One region of the Bilifractor sp. HCP3S3_D3 genome, then DNA from elsewhere that is predicted to be linked to it. Evidence: predicted binding sites of a transcription regulator. Region 1 holds the regulator's gene; the other holds the start of a gene.

What was found. The regulator HrcA, encoded in region 1, represses chaperone genes, less so after heat shock. The targets are predictions, from matches to a motif close to TGTTAGCACTCNNNNNNNNNGAGTGCTAACA.
Region 2: the regulator HrcA is predicted to act here: its motif matches at 4,451-4,481, upstream of htpG (molecular chaperone HtpG).

What each region holds. Positions count from the first base shown of each region.
Region 1 covers NZ_JBQHWP010000007.1:104,998-112,705, reverse strand. The annotation lists gene upp (uracil phosphoribosyltransferase) at 1-9, shown strand, start outside; gene ACTNDI_RS05995 (deoxycytidylate deaminase) at 141-629, shown strand; gene ACTNDI_RS05990 (cupin domain-containing protein) at 726-1,085, shown strand; gene hrcA (heat-inducible transcriptional repressor HrcA) at 1,631-2,725, shown strand; gene grpE (nucleotide exchange factor GrpE) at 2,908-3,585, shown strand; gene dnaK (molecular chaperone DnaK) at 3,624-5,513, shown strand; gene dnaJ (molecular chaperone DnaJ) at 5,619-6,773, shown strand; gene prmA (50S ribosomal protein L11 methyltransferase) at 7,249-7,708, shown strand, end outside.
Region 2 covers NZ_JBQHWP010000013.1:34,752-42,459, forward strand. The annotation lists gene ACTNDI_RS09130 (cold-shock protein) at 5-205, shown strand; gene ACTNDI_RS09135 (hypothetical protein) at 681-1,055, opposite strand; gene ACTNDI_RS09140 (DUF5721 family protein) at 1,263-1,778, shown strand; gene htpG (molecular chaperone HtpG) at 1,940-4,234, opposite strand; gene ACTNDI_RS09150 (HAD family hydrolase) at 4,804-5,634, opposite strand; gene ACTNDI_RS09155 (HAD family hydrolase) at 5,624-6,310, opposite strand; gene ACTNDI_RS09160 (glutamine--tRNA ligase/YqeY domain fusion protein) at 6,767-7,708, opposite strand, start outside.

The DNA.
Region 1 (7,708 bases):
ACAAAGTAAAGCGCCGACATGTTGTGAACGGGGATACACACGGTATAAGCTGCGGATTGCCCATGCTTCGTACACTTGCGATCCTACAGGCGATCTGTCTGCGTTTTCGAAGGGCTTATACACAGAATGCTGGAGGAACGATGTCAGATAAGCGAAAAGATTATATTTCCTGGGATGAGTATTTTATGGCAGTTGCCAAGCTGGCAGGCATGCGTTCCAAGGATCCGAATTCCCAGGTGGGATGCTGTATCGTGAGCCAGGACAACAAGATTCTTTCCATCGGCTATAATGGATTTCCGAGAGGCTGCTCCGATGATGCCTTTCCGTGGGCCAGAAGCAACGAGGATCCGCTGAAAACAAAGTATGTCTACGTGACGCACAGCGAGCTGAACGCGATCCTGAATTACCGGGGTGGAAGTCTCGAAGGGGCAAAGCTGTATGTCTCGCTTTTCCCGTGTAATGAATGTGCGAAGGCAATTATCCAGGCGGGAATCCGGAAGGTTATCTATGATGACGACAAGTATGACAAAACACCTTCCGTCATTGCATCGAAAATGATGTTTCAGGCAGCTGGAGTAGAGTTTGAAAAATATAACTCCTCGGGCAGGATACTCACAATCCGTGTCTGAGAAAAAACAGAATGTCAACACATACAGGTCAGGGTTCAATATTCAGGATAAGGACAAGTGCATCGGCTTTAAAAACCAGACAGGAGGGGACAGGAAATGGTCCGTAAAGAGAACGTTACTTATGTAGATGGCCTTGCAGGAGGAAGAGGAAGAGCAAAGGTTTCCCATATTGTGTCCAGGGAGGAGCTTATGGGGCATGGAAGGATGTACGCAAAGGTTACACTTCCGCCAGGCGCAAGCGTAGGCTGGCATCAGCATGTACATGACACGGAGCCTTACTATATTCTGAAGGGCCACGGTGATTTTATTGATAATGACCACAGGATTTATCATGTGTCAGCCGGAGACGTCTGCGTGATTGAGGTCGGACAGTATCACAGCATGGAGAACAATTCGGACGATGATCTGGAGTTCATGGCATTGATCTACAATGAAGCCGGGTATCTGAACGACTGACAGGAACAGATACGTGGTCAGTGCGGCGAAGGACATCTGACACGTGACATATGGCGAGGAACACATGCCATACTACATACTAAGCAGTGACAAGTCCCTGACATTTTAATAGAAGCATTACAAATGATTCAACAGAAGCATTACAAGGGATAAAGCTGCGCTCTTGCGCGGTATTATATGCCGACAGGCAGCAGGCTGGAGCAGACAGGGAACTGTGACGGCCTGTTTTTTTTACGCGAACAGTGAGCCGCAGCCGAATGCGAAGTGTTGGATTTTCTGATAGGTCATTCCTTCCGGAGGATTGTTCAAATATTTTTTGCGATGAATTGCCATAAGAATTAACCCGAAAATAATTTGCCATTAGCGCCGCGCTCAATTCACCGCGCATTCACCGCGCAACAGCAAAAGTAGTTGACAAAAAAATAATGCAGTGCTATCTTATGAAACATAGGCGTTAGCACTCTGCAATTTAGAGTGCTGACAAACCGGCAAAGGGAACGATCCTGCCGGAGATCAATCCTCAGAAGGAAGAAAGGAGCCAAGGAGTGGGAGAAGATTTGGATGAACGAAAAAAGACGATTCTAAAGGCTATTATCCAGACATACCTGGAGACGGGAGAGCCTGTCGGATCACGGACAATTTCCAAATACACAGACCTGAATCTAAGCTCCGCGACCATCCGAAATGAGATGTCGGATCTGGAGGAAATGGGGTATATTATTCAGCCGCATACTTCGTCCGGACGGATTCCCTCCGATAAGGGATATCGGCTTTATGTAAACGAGCTGATACAGAAAACAAATCAGGATGCTGAAGCACAGACGCTGATGATTCAGAAAACGGATCGTATGGAGAAGGTACTGAAGCAGGTCGTGGATGTGCTGGCACAGAACACCAATTATGCGACAATGATTGCGGGACCGTCGTATCATCAGAACTCATTGAAGTTCATTCAGTTGTCCCGGATCAATGAGAAACAGCTTCTCGCGGTAGTGGTGGCACAGGGGAATCTGGTCAAAAACCAGATGATTGACCTCAAGGAATCTATTGATGAAGACGATATTCTGAAACTGAATCTGCTTCTGAACAACGAGCTGAACGGAAAGACAATCGGCGAGATCAATCTGGACATGATCACTCGGATGAAGCAGCAGGCAGGCATTCATAGCGAAGTCATCAGCAGTGTGATCGATGCAGTGGCAGAGACCATACAGCCGGGAGAGGAGGACATGCCGATCTATCTGAGCGGTGCGACAAATATTTTCGACTATCCGGAACTTGCGGATTCGAAAAAAGCCAAGGAGCTGATGACCGCGTTCGGAGATAAGAAGGAACTGGCTGAGATGATCCGCGAGACGGCTCCGGGCGAGGAAGCCTCGAACGGGATCACCGCCTATATCGGGAACGAATCCCCGATTCAGGGCATGAAGGACTGCTCCGTTGTCACCGCAAACTACAATCTTGGAAACGGGATGAAAGGAACGGTCGCTATTGTAGGCCCTCGGAGAATGGATTATAAGAAAGTAGTAGAAAATCTGAAGCAGCTGAAATCACAGATGAATGCTCTCTTTGGAAACGGAGACGCCAAGCTCGAGACCTCGTCCGATCATGACATTATCGATGACAGCACAGAGTCCTAGCAGACCGGGATCCGGGAGTACACGAAGAAGTGATTAATCCATGCGGAGATTCACATTAGATTTAGAAGCAATAAAAACAGAAAGGCGGGACAGACATGGCAGACGTGAATAACAGCAGGCGGGGCGCCGACGGGGCAGACCCGAAAGCAGAGGAAAAAAGAGCCATGAAGAAGGATAATCATATGAACGAAGAAAAAGCAAAAGATACAGAGAAACGTACAGCAGAAGCAGATACGATGAAGGAAGAGAAGACAGAAAAGGAAGACGGAGTTCGTAACGGAAAAGCCGCGGATCAGACCCAAGAGAAGGCAAGGCAGAATGAAGCCGGGAAATCTGATTCCAAAGAGAAGCAGGATGAGGCGAAAAGCGACGGCTCTGTGGAAAATGGTGATAATGCGAAAGGATCCGGTTCCGGGAAAAAGATAAAAAAGGACAAGAAGGATGAGAAGATTGAAGAACTCACCGACAGACTGCAGCGTCAGATGGCTGAGTTCGACAATTTCCGCAAGCGCACGGAGAGAGAAAAATCCGAGATGTTCGATATGGGCGCGAGAGATGTTATCGAGAAGATCCTTCCGGTGGTCGATAATTTTGAAAGAGGACTTGCCGGAGCGGATGAGTCGGATTCGTTCGTTCAGGGGATGAACAAGATTTACAAGCAGATGACGAAGATCCTGACAGATATGGGCGTTGAGACCATCGAGGCGGAGGGCGCCGAGTTTGATCCGAATCTTCATAATGCGGTGATGCATGAGGACAACCCGGATGTCGGTGAAAACATCATCACACAGGAGCTTCAGAAGGGATATAAGTACAAGGATGTCGTAGTTCGTCACAGTATGGTGAAGGTGGCCAACTGACATTACAGAAAAACAGATCCGATCAGGAGGAAAATAGAATGGGAAAAATTATCGGTATTGACCTTGGTACAACAAACAGCTGTGTAGCCGTTATGGAAGGTGGAAAACCCACCGTTATCGCGAACGCGGAAGGAAGCCGTACGACCCCGTCCGTTGTTGCGTTCACAAAAACAGGAGAGCGTCTGGTAGGCGAGCCGGCAAAGCGTCAGGCAGTTACAAACGCGGATCATACGATTTCATCGATCAAGCGTCACATGGGCTCCGATTACAGAGTCACCATTGACGGCAAGAGCTACACTCCGCAGGAGATCTCCGCGATGATTCTGCAGAAGCTGAAGAGTGACGCGGAAGGCTATCTTGGAGAAAAGGTCACAGAGGCCGTCATCACCTGCCCGGCATATTTCAATGACGCACAGCGTCAGGCGACAAAGGACGCCGGCAAGATCGCCGGACTTGATGTAAAGCGTATCATCAACGAGCCGACAGCAGCGGCGCTGGCTTACGGCCTGGACAATGAGAAAGAGCAGAAGGTTATGGTATACGATCTCGGCGGCGGCACCTTCGATGTGTCCATCATCGAGATCGGCGACGGAGTCATCGAGGTACTGGCTACCGCCGGCAATAACCATCTGGGCGGCGACGACTTTGATAAGAGAGTTGCCGATTATATCGTAAGTGAATTCAAGAAGCAGGAAGGCATCGACCTCTCCGGCGACAAGATGGCGATGCAGAGAATCCGTGAGGCGGCAGAGAAGGCAAAGATCGAGCTTTCCAGCGCGACCACCACGAACATCAACCTTCCGTTCATCACCGCTACGGCGGACGGCGCAAAGCATCTGGATCTCAACCTGACAAAGGCAAAATTCGACGAGCTGACCGCAGATCTTGTGGAGGCGACCGCGGAGCCGGTAAGAACTGCTCTGAACGACGCAGGACTTACCGCATCTGACCTTGCGAAGGTTCTTCTGGTCGGTGGTTCCACACGTATCCCGGCGGTACAGGACAAGGTAAGACAGCTGACCGGACATGAGCCGAGCAAGAACCTGAACCCGGATGAGTGCGTGGCAATCGGCGCATCGATTCAGGGAGGCAAGCTGGCCGGAGATGCTGGAGCCGGAGACGTGCTTCTGCTCGATGTCACACCGCTGACCCTTTCCATTGAGACCATGGGAGGAATCGCGACACCGCTGATTCCGAGAAATACCACAATCCCGACGAAGAAGAGCCAGATCTTCTCCACGGCAGCGGACAATCAGACCGCAGTGGATATCAACGTCGTACAGGGTGAGCGTAAGTTCGCCAGAGACAATAAGTCCCTCGGACAGTTCCGTCTGGACGGAATCCCGCCGGCAATGCGTGGCGTTCCGCAGATCGAGGTAACCTTCGATATCGACGCGAACGGCATTGTAAACGTATCCGCAAAGGATCTCGGAACCGGCAAGGAGCAGCACATCACGATCACTTCCGGATCGAGCATGAGCGACGCGGAGATCGACAAGGCAGTCAAAGAGGCAGCGCAGTACGAGGCTGAGGACAAGAAGAGAAAGGAAGCCGTAGATACGAAGAATGAAGCGGATTCGACGGTATTCCAGGTAGAGAAGGCTCTGAAGGAAGTCGGCGACAAGGTGCCGGCGGATCAGAAGAGCGGCGTTGAGGCAGACCTGAACGCACTGAAGGATCTGCTCGCGAAGGCTCCGGCAGACGGAAGCCTGACTGACGCGCAGGTAACGGACATCAAGGCGGCGAAGGAGAAACTGATGAATTCTTCACAGGCTCTGTTCACGAAGATGTACGAGAACATGCAGCAGAATCAGGGCGGCCCGAATCCGGGCGCAGGCGCAGGCCCGCAGGGCGGCGCTCAGGGCGGAAGCAGCGCAGGCAATAACGGCGGCGATGACGTCGTAGACGCAGACTACAAGGAAGTCTGATTCAGATTACAGGAGACAGCGATGTTCCGGTCACGGGTTTCGATCCGTTCGGCCGGAACTCGTTCTCTGATTTTTAGAAACAGAAGCAGATTGTGAGGAAAATCAATGGCTGAAAAGAGAGACTATTACGAGGTCCTGGGGGTCGACAGGAATGCGGATGAGGAGACCATCAAGCGGGCGTATCGTAAGCTTGCAAAAAAATATCATCCGGACATGAATCCCGGAGATAAGGATGCGGCCGAGAAATTTGCGGAAGCCAGTGAAGCGTATTCCGTTCTGAGTGATCCGGACAAGAGAAGACAGTATGATCAGTTCGGCCATGCTGCCTTTGAGAATGGCGGCGCCGGTGGTGCCGGCGGTTTCGGAGGCTTTGACTTCAATGACATTTTCGGATCCGGTGGATTTGGCGACATTTTCGGCGATATTTTCGGCGGCGGCGGAAGAAGCAGCACAAACAATGGCCCCAGAAGAGGCGCATCTCTGAGAGCTATTGTGCACATTTCATTCGAGGAGGCTGTATTCGGCTGCAAGAAGGAAATTGAGCTGACGCTGAAGGATACCTGCAAGACGTGCGGCGGTTCAGGGGCAAGACCCGGAACTTCACCGGAGACCTGTCCCCATTGTCACGGAACCGGTCAGATCAGGCAGACCCAGCAGAGCATGTTCGGTATGATTCAGAATATCCAGACCTGTCCGCACTGCGGAGGAACCGGAAAGATCATCCGTGATAAATGCCCAGACTGTCATGGAAGTGGGTTCACTTCCTCCAGAAAGAAAATTCAGGTCGATATTCCGGCCGGAATTGACGACGGACAGAGCATCCGCATCCGCGACAAGGGAGAACCAGGCGTAAACGGAGGCCCGAGAGGGGATCTGCTTGTGCAGGTAGCGGTTGCTCCACATCCGATTTTTCAGCGTGACGGTGTGGATATCTATTCATCAGCACCGGTCAGCTTTGCGCAGGCTGCACTGGGCGGGGATATCCGGCTGAATACGGTGGACGGCGATGTGGTGTATACGGTGAAGCCGGGAACTCAGACGGGGACGAGAATCCGGCTGAGAGGAAAGGGCGTTCCATCGATCCACAACAAAAATGTGCGGGGCGATCAATATGTGACATTGATTGTGCAGACACCCACAAATCTTTCAAAAGAGGCAAAGGAGCTTCTGAGAGAATTTGATGCCGAAAGCGGCAATTCTCTGGGAAGCGAAGAAGAGCCGAAAAAGAAAAAGGTAAGATTCGGGCGGAAAAAAGAGTAACGCCCATACGATAATCGTGCCATAAACGGTAATAGTGAAGAGCGGATTTCCGGTGTATACAGCCGGATGATCAGGAGGCTGTCGCATTGGTCTGAGCAGGGCCGGTACGGCAGCCTCCTTGCAGTCCGGGAGGAGGTATTTCTCTATTCATTCTCATTTCAAAACCGCTCTTTCAGGAAAACCGCTCTTTCAGGAAAATCGCTCTTTCAGGAAATATTCCTTTTCAAGAAGTGAAAATACGGTTATACTTCAAGAGACGAAAAAGACCGTGCGGTATCTATACCCCGACATCGGGTCCATACAAACCGCATTGCCGGTGAGAAAGCATTTTTCTTTGGCGGCTTCTTTTTGTTTGCCATGGATCCGTACACGGTGTATGTCCTGAGAGGAAACGGTTGATCTATCGGGAATTGTTTTTATACTGCGCATCCGGGCAATCCGGTAAGCGTGTCGATGAATGAGAGGATTTACAGAGATGAAATGGAAGAAATACCGTTTAAAGACAATCGAAGACGCGGAGGATATAGTCATTGCAACGCTCTATGACTGTGGCATTGAAGGCGCTGAGATTGAGGACAAGAAGCCGCTTACCAGAGAAGAAAAGGAGCAGATGTTTGTGGATATTCTGCCTGATCTGCCCGACGATGACGGCATCGCGTATCTGAATTTTTATCTGGACCCGGAGGAGACAGATACGGAAGCTGTCCTTCAGAAGGCAAGAGAAGCTCTGGACGAACTGCGTTCCTACACCGATATCGGGGAGGGAACGATCGAGGAGTCCGAGACGGAAGATAAGGACTGGATCAACAACTGGAAGCAGTATTTCAAACAGTTCTATGTGGATGATATCCTGATCATTCCATCCTGGGAGCAGGTGAAGGAAGAGGACAGGGACAAGATGATCCTTCACATCGATCCCGGCACCGCGTTTGGAA
Region 2 (7,708 bases), on a different contig from region 1:
TCAAATGAACAAGGGCACTGTTAAGTGGTTCAATGCTGAAAAAGGTTATGGTTTCATCACTGGTGAGGACGGAAAGGACGTATTTGTTCACTTCTCAGCAATCCAGGGTGAGGGATTCAAATCTCTGGACGAGGGCCAGGCTGTTTCCTATGATCTGGTTGAAGGCGCAAAGGGAATGCAGGCAGCAAACGTTGTTAAACTGTAATTTCAGCGAATGAACCCGAATCACTAATCCAGACATCGAAAGAATTGCTTTTCTTGTTACAGCATTTTGAAGCATTGATTTATATATATAGATATTAAGTTACGCATCAAGTGTTTGCACACGTTATAATCAGTTCAATCGAAAAATCACCGTCTTCCGCTCCGGAAGGCGGTTTTTTTCTGCTGTCTCATCTTTGAAAAGCGGGTTTTCTCTGTTGGCGCATCCCAAAAAGGCGGTTTTTCTCTGCTGGCGCATCTCAAAAAAGCGGTTTCCTCTGCTGACGCATCTCAAAAAGGCGCCCTGCTCTCGCAGAACGCCTTGTAGATCTTGTGCTATATTATTGCTGCCATACATAATCCCTATGGCTGCTGCTGTAAAATATCTTTTATGCCTGCGCTTCCTCTATGACTGCTGTCATGCATGGCACTTATGGGCATTGACGGGAGAAATCATTCTCTCGTTCTGCCGGAATCCGTCACTGCGCAGCCGACGCCGATGATACGGATGCGTCCGAGGAAGCAGATGCTGCGCTGCTGTCTGATGCTGTCGCAGATGATGCTTCAGTTGAAGTGCTGTCAGAACCTGTCTTCTGCTCTGTGACATAGCTGTTTAAAGCTGTCGTGTAGGATTCGATGGCAGAGAGGTCAAGCTCCGTCGTCGTTGCCTTTGCCGTAGTCGCCTGATTGTTCTTTACATTATTATATACCGCCCAGCTGAACCAGCCGATCAGAATACCGAAAACGGCCACAACTGCAACTACGGTCAGTCTCGTTCTGATCTTTTCTCTCCGCATGATTTTCTTGCGGTTCTTTTTCTCTTCCTTATATAAATCGACCTTTTCCTGACTCATTCCAACATACTCCTTACCTGTCTCTTGATCCGGGCTCCGGCTGATTCGGGCAGAAATTTCTCAGCATCTGCCATAATTCCTGCGTCGGCCCAATGTAAACAGTATACAACAATTCCAATCAAATGCAAAGCACAATCCGTAAATTCCCGGATTGTGAGATACCCGGAAGTCTATTATAATGGATACTGTATTTCGGAGGTTTTTACTATGATCGCATTACAGATTGAACATGTCGGCAGCTTCATGAATCACCTTCTTCTGAAGGAAACGTTCGACCGTTTTCTGGTCTCGGAGGCGCAGATCACAACCTTTACCACATTTTCCATCGACGGTCAGGCTCACCCGGAATATTATGAGGGCGACGCTTCAGATGACGGAATCACGAACAAAGTCACGAACCCACAGACACACCGGGAATCTCTTGTGCACTGGAGGGATATCCGATCCTTCTGCGTACAGATCCTGAAAGGCCGCAGGCTTCCTCTCTCCTTCCGTTTTGTCTTCCAGCTGAGTGCCGGACAGATCCGGCGTTTTATGGAAAAGAACGAACTGAATTACGATCCGGATGATATCCTTGGACTGTTCCTGAACATTCAATACCGGAATCAGACACTGACTGTAACTACCGGATCCTCCCTCCGGGTCTTTACGCTGGATCACTCCGTTGACCAGGCGTGGGACCGGTATGTGCAGAAATTTTTCACCGCCTGCGGGCTCGACTGATCACCTTTAAATTGTTGTTGTACAAATATCGGAATGTGTTTTTTTGTGTAAATACAAGGAAATATTTTATACGAATACCAGGAAAATGTTTTGCGCGAACACAAAAGGAGCGGGAAAAACGCCCACCTCGCGTTTTTATCCCGCTCTGCTTTCAATCTTGCTTATTCAGATTTCTTCTCGTCCTTTGATTCCTTTGAAGTCTTCTTGGCCGGTGCCTTGGTGTCCTTCTTCTCCGACGCTTTCACTTCTTTCTTTGCTGTATCTGCCTTTTTGATCTGGGCTTTTCCCGCTGGCTTCGCGTTCTCTGCAAGCTTTACCATGATCTCATTGCTCCTGCTGATGAACTTTGTCATCTCATCCGGAGTCAGAGCGCGGTTGCTGATAACTGCCAGATCATAAAGCTGCTCACAGAAGAGGCTGACATCCTCGGATGCCTTATGCTCGAATACATATTTCACAAGCGGATGCTTTGCATTCAGAACAAGTGTCTGCTGTCCCTCGAGTTCATCCACGTTGATGTTCTTGTCCGCCATTCCGTACATGCGCATCATCTCGCTATAACGGCGCATCTCCTCGGAGATCGTGACCATGGCTGAAACACTGGGATCCTTCAGATTCTCCACCCGGACGGACAGCTGACTCTTGTTCAGAACCTTGCGGAAGAGCTCCTGCAGATCCTTGCTCTCTTCCTTCAGAGATTCGCTGTCTTCCTTCATATCATCGGTGAGATCCGCATCGATTCTCTGGAAATGAAGATTTTCATTCAGCTGCTCCACATGGGAGATAAACGGAGCGTCGATGGTATGGACCAGCTTATAAGCCTGTTTCTTCTGGCTCCGGAACATGTTGATGTACTGGCTCTGCTGCACCTCATTTGTCACATAATAGATCGTGATCTTCGGTGCATCCTTCTTGTCGTCCTTCTGGTCCGCCTCACCGGATTTACTCTCTTCTGAAGCTTCTGCCTCAGGCTTCTTCTCACCATCGGCACCCGTCTCAGATTCCTTCGCATCTGCCGCTTTGCTCTTGTCTTCTGCGCTTCCCCCTGTTTTCTCTTCCTCAGTCTTTTCAGGAGTATTGGCGGCGATGATATCTTTCAGCGTGTGATACTTGCCGTCGAGATCCTCATAGAGGATGTAGTCCATCATTCTCTCAGAGAACTTGGGATCCTTCAGCGTTCCGAACTTGATGAACGGACTGATGTCGTTCCAGTATTTCTCATATTCTTCTCTCTTGGTCTTGCACATGCCTGAGAGCTTGTCCGCAACCTTCTTTGAGATGTAATCGGAAATCTTCTGCGCGAAACCGTCATTCTGAAGCGCAGAACGGGAGACGTTGAGGGGCAGATCCGGGCAGTCAATCACGCCCTTGAGCAGGAGCAGATATTCCGGGATAACTTCCTTAATATTATCCGCGATGAATACCTGGTTGTTGTACAGCTTGATTTTTCCCTCAATGGACTCGTATTCCGTGTTGATTCTCGGGAAGTACAGAATGCCCTTCAGGCGGAACGGATAATCCATATTCAGATGAATCCAGAACAGCGGCTCCTTGTAATCCAGGAATACATGGCGGTAAAATTCCTTGTACTCCTCATCTGTGCACTGACTGGGCTGCTTTGTCCACAGTGGATGCGTATCACTGATGGATACCGGCCGCTTCTGAATCTTTACCTGATTTTTCTCCGGGCTGGTCTCGACCTTTTCGGTCTCGCCCTTATCATTTTTCTTCTCCTCGTACTTCGCGTCCTCATGGATATGCTCAATGACAACATCGGTATCCTTGAGGTCCTTTTCATCGATGATCTCCGTCTCCGGCTCTTTCGTCTCATTCTCAAGATAAATTTCTACCGGCATGAAGGAGCAGTATTTCTCCAGAGTTTCACGTACCTTGTACTCGTTGGCGAATTCCAGACTATCCTCTGCCAGGTGCAGTGTGATCGTTGTCCCTGCCTCGGTACGGGTGCCCTCGCTCATATCATACTCTGTACCGCCGTCGCACTCCCAGTGAACGGCCTCCGCTCCCTCACGGAAACTCAATGTATCGATTTCCACCAGATCCGCTACCATGAATGCAGAATAGAATCCGAGTCCGAAATGTCCGATGATCTGGTCGCTGTCCGCCTTATCCTTATACTTTTCCAGAAATTCCGTCGCGCCGGAAAAAGCAATCTCTGTGATGTCACGGATTACCTCGTCCGCTGTCATACCAATTCCGTTATCGGTGAATTTCAGTGTTTTTTCCTTATCGTTAACCGATACTGTGATCTTCGGCTTATATCCCTCCGGAAGCCTTACCTCACCTACGGCATCCAGCTTTTTTCTCTTGGTTATGGCATCGGATCCGTTCGAAATCAGTTCCCGGATAAAGATATCCTTATCCGAATACATCCATTTCTTGATTATTGGAAAAATGTTGTCGCTGTTAATCGACAGATTTCCATGTCTCATTTCCATACTAATACACACTCCTTTTCACTTTTGATCCTTCATTTTCGTGACATATCCCCGTCAGGAAAATGGATATTTATGTTATCGCCGCTGATGATCCGCTGTCTGTGGAAACCCGACTTCGCGGACCATTCCGGCTGTGATTTCTGTCATTATGACCGGTATTCATTTTATACCCGACAAGTGTTATATTAGTACCCTTATTACAGAAAGTCAAGGAAAAATTAGCACTCGTTTTTATCGAGTGCTAGTAAGGTACTGTATAAGTCCAGTCGCAATGTTCTTGGCCCATGGGGAGCTTGCTCACCAGTGAGTAAGAACATTAGCGACGACAACAGGTATGAGCATGGAGCGATGCCAAGCAACGCGAGAATGATCATACCTGTTAGCGGCACGGAAGCTGCGAAGCAGCGAAGTGACGCGGGGACTTATACAGTGTGTGGCACAATGTATCGTATAGCCGGTACTGTATAAGTCCAGTCGCAATGTTCTTGGCCCGCGGGGAGCTTGCTCACCAGTGGGTAAGAACATTAGCGACGACAACAGGTATGAGCATGGAGCGATGCGAAGCAACATTATCCGCTAAAATCGCCTGACAATATTTTCTCAAGGTATTCCTCCACCGTCGACGTATGGTCACGGCTTGCGGCGAGAATTTCCGGTTTGGCATTGTCCACCGCAACCGGCCAGCCGACCAGCTTCATCATCTCCATATCGTTATAGTTATCCCCGAAGGCCATGCATTCCTCCGGCCGCACATCGAGCTTCTCCAGCAGTTTCCGGATTCCGGTTCCCTTATTCACATGAAGCGGCATGATATCGAGCCAGTCATTTCCGCCCGTAACAACCGTTGCGTATCTTCCAAATCTTTCCTGCCAGAACGCGATTTCCTCATCGGTAAGACCGTTCCTCTCGTAGATGGAAATCTTGAAATACGGCTCCTCCGTCTTCAGAATATCCGGCACCAGTGTGACATTGTTGCCGACCACATCCCGCATATGATAATAATAGCTCATGTCCTTCGGCTGAATGTAGCTTGTATTCACTCCCGACAGGAGCACCTCGGCGGACGGCGTCCCTATGATCTCGCGCATGATCTCCTGTCCCAGTGCCCGGTCCATGGTCACTCTGTGCACCATCTCGCCTTCATAGAAGCTGAGGCAGCCGTTCTCGCAGAGATACGCGATCTCGCTGCGAACAGGAGCAAAGAGTCTCTGCAGATTGGCATACTGTCTTCCGCTCGCTGCGAGAAAAATAATTCCTCTGTCAGTCAGCCTGTGAATCAGCTCGCAGGTATTGGGTTTCAGCCTTTGTGCGTCTCCCTGAAGCAGTGTCCCGTCCAAATCACTTGCAATGAGACGGATATTCGACGGAATTCTTATCGATGGAATTCTTTTATCTGACATTTTCCTTTCCCCTCGAATTAAATCGATCCACAAGATCAACGATCTCCATAGGATCATCGACAATATCGTCTGCCCGATATTCCTCAAGCTCCGTTCTCGGACGGAACCCCCATGTCACCCCGACGGTAAAAAGGCCTGCATTATGACCTGTGAGCATGTCGGTATTGGTGTCACCGAAGTACAGTGCCTCTGTCTTATTCACCCCGAACTCCCTGAGAATCTCATAGACCCCCTGCGGATCCGGTTTGATCGGCACAGTGTCGGTCTGTCCCTGAATATGGTCGAAGGTATCCGGTCCGAAGATTGCCGTCACCACATCGATTGCTCCCTGATGCATCTTGTTGGAAAATACAGCAAGGCGGATCTTCCGTTTCTTCAGTTCTTTCAGCATCTCCACAATGTGCGGGTAAGGTTTCACATGATACAGCGAATTCTCGACAAACCATTTCCGGCACAGCGGTCTTCCCTCCTCATAATGTTTCAGCTCCGGATCACCCGCATCCTTCAGTGCTCTTTTAAGTGCGTTGTCGAGGCCATCCCCCGCGTAGTAATTGTAATTCTCCACCGGCATCGCAGGAAGCCCGAAATGCTCCAGTGTCATATTGACCGGACGCGCAATGGACTCCTGCGTCTTCGTAAGTGTACCGTCAAGATCAAAAATACATGCCTTTATCATTTCCTGCTCTTCCTTTCTCTCTTCCGGAAATCCCCGGTGTGCAACACTTTCAAAGATCCCGCCTTCCAGGATTTTACTTCCTGCAGAGTCATCTTCATTCTCCGTTACTGACCCGGACAACTCCCGCCTGTTCTTCGTATCAGGATAACACAATCGAAGATATACTTCTTCATTATTTCTCCGCCATTAAGGACATTTTTTGCGAAACAGCATTTTCGGTATAAAAACAGGAAAAAGCTGCCGCACCTGCAGGAAGCAGTGATACAGCAGCCTTTTTGTAATGAATATCAGCGTCAGTCTGCGCCGGACTTCTTATGTCCTTGAAGACTTCTCCGGACTTCTTATGTCTTGAAAGTTTCTCCGGACCTCTTGTGCCTTCCGGAGTTTCTCCGGACCTCTTACGTCTTCTGAGGTTTCTCCGATTCTCTTATGCCTTCTGAAGTTTCTCTGATTCTCTTATGCCTTCGGAAGCTTGAAGGAACTCTTCAGCGATACGATTCTGCCGAACACCGGCTTTCCGGACTTCGACAGCTTCGCGTCAGCACAGAAGAAACCATTTCTCACAAACTGGAAGCTCTCATAGGGCTTTGCCTCTGCCAGAGCGGGCTCGACCACTCCCTGGAGAACCTCAAGAGAATCCGGATTGATATTCATCGTGCCGTCCTCATTGTACACGCCCTTTTCCTCATCGATCAGATTCTCATAGAGACGCATCTCCACAGGCTTCGCATCTGCTGCATTCACCCAGTGGATCGTTCCCTTCACCTTTCGACCGTCCGGGCTGTTGCCGCCGCGGCTCGCCGGATCGTAGGTACAGTGGATCTCGGTGATTTTTCCATTTTCATCCTTGCGGAAATCAACGCACTTTACAAAGTAAGCCTGCATCAGGCGCACTTCATTGCCCGGGAACATCCGGAAATATTTCCTCGGCGGATTCTCCATAAAATCATTCCGCTCGATATACAGTTCACGGGAAAAAGTAACCGTGCGGCTCCCCAGCGCCTCATTCTCCGGGTTGTTCGGAACCGTAAACTCCTCGGTCTGCCCCTCGGGATAATTGTCAATAATCAGCTTTACCGGATCCAGGATCGCATACATTCTGGGAACTCTGGTCTTCAGATCATCCCGTATGCAGTACTCCAGCATCGCATAGTCTGTGGAGCTGTTGGCCTTCGAAATTCCTCCAAGGCTGATAAACTTCTGTATCGATTCCGGCGTATATCCTCTTCTGCGGAGCGCGGCGATGGTGACAAGACGCGGGTCATCCCAACCATCGACAGTTCCGTTCTCCACCAGTTTCTTGATATATCTCTTACCGGTGACTACATTGGTCAGGTAGAGCTTCGCGAACTCAATCTGCCTCGGCGGGTGCGCAAAGCCCACGTTCTCCACCACCCA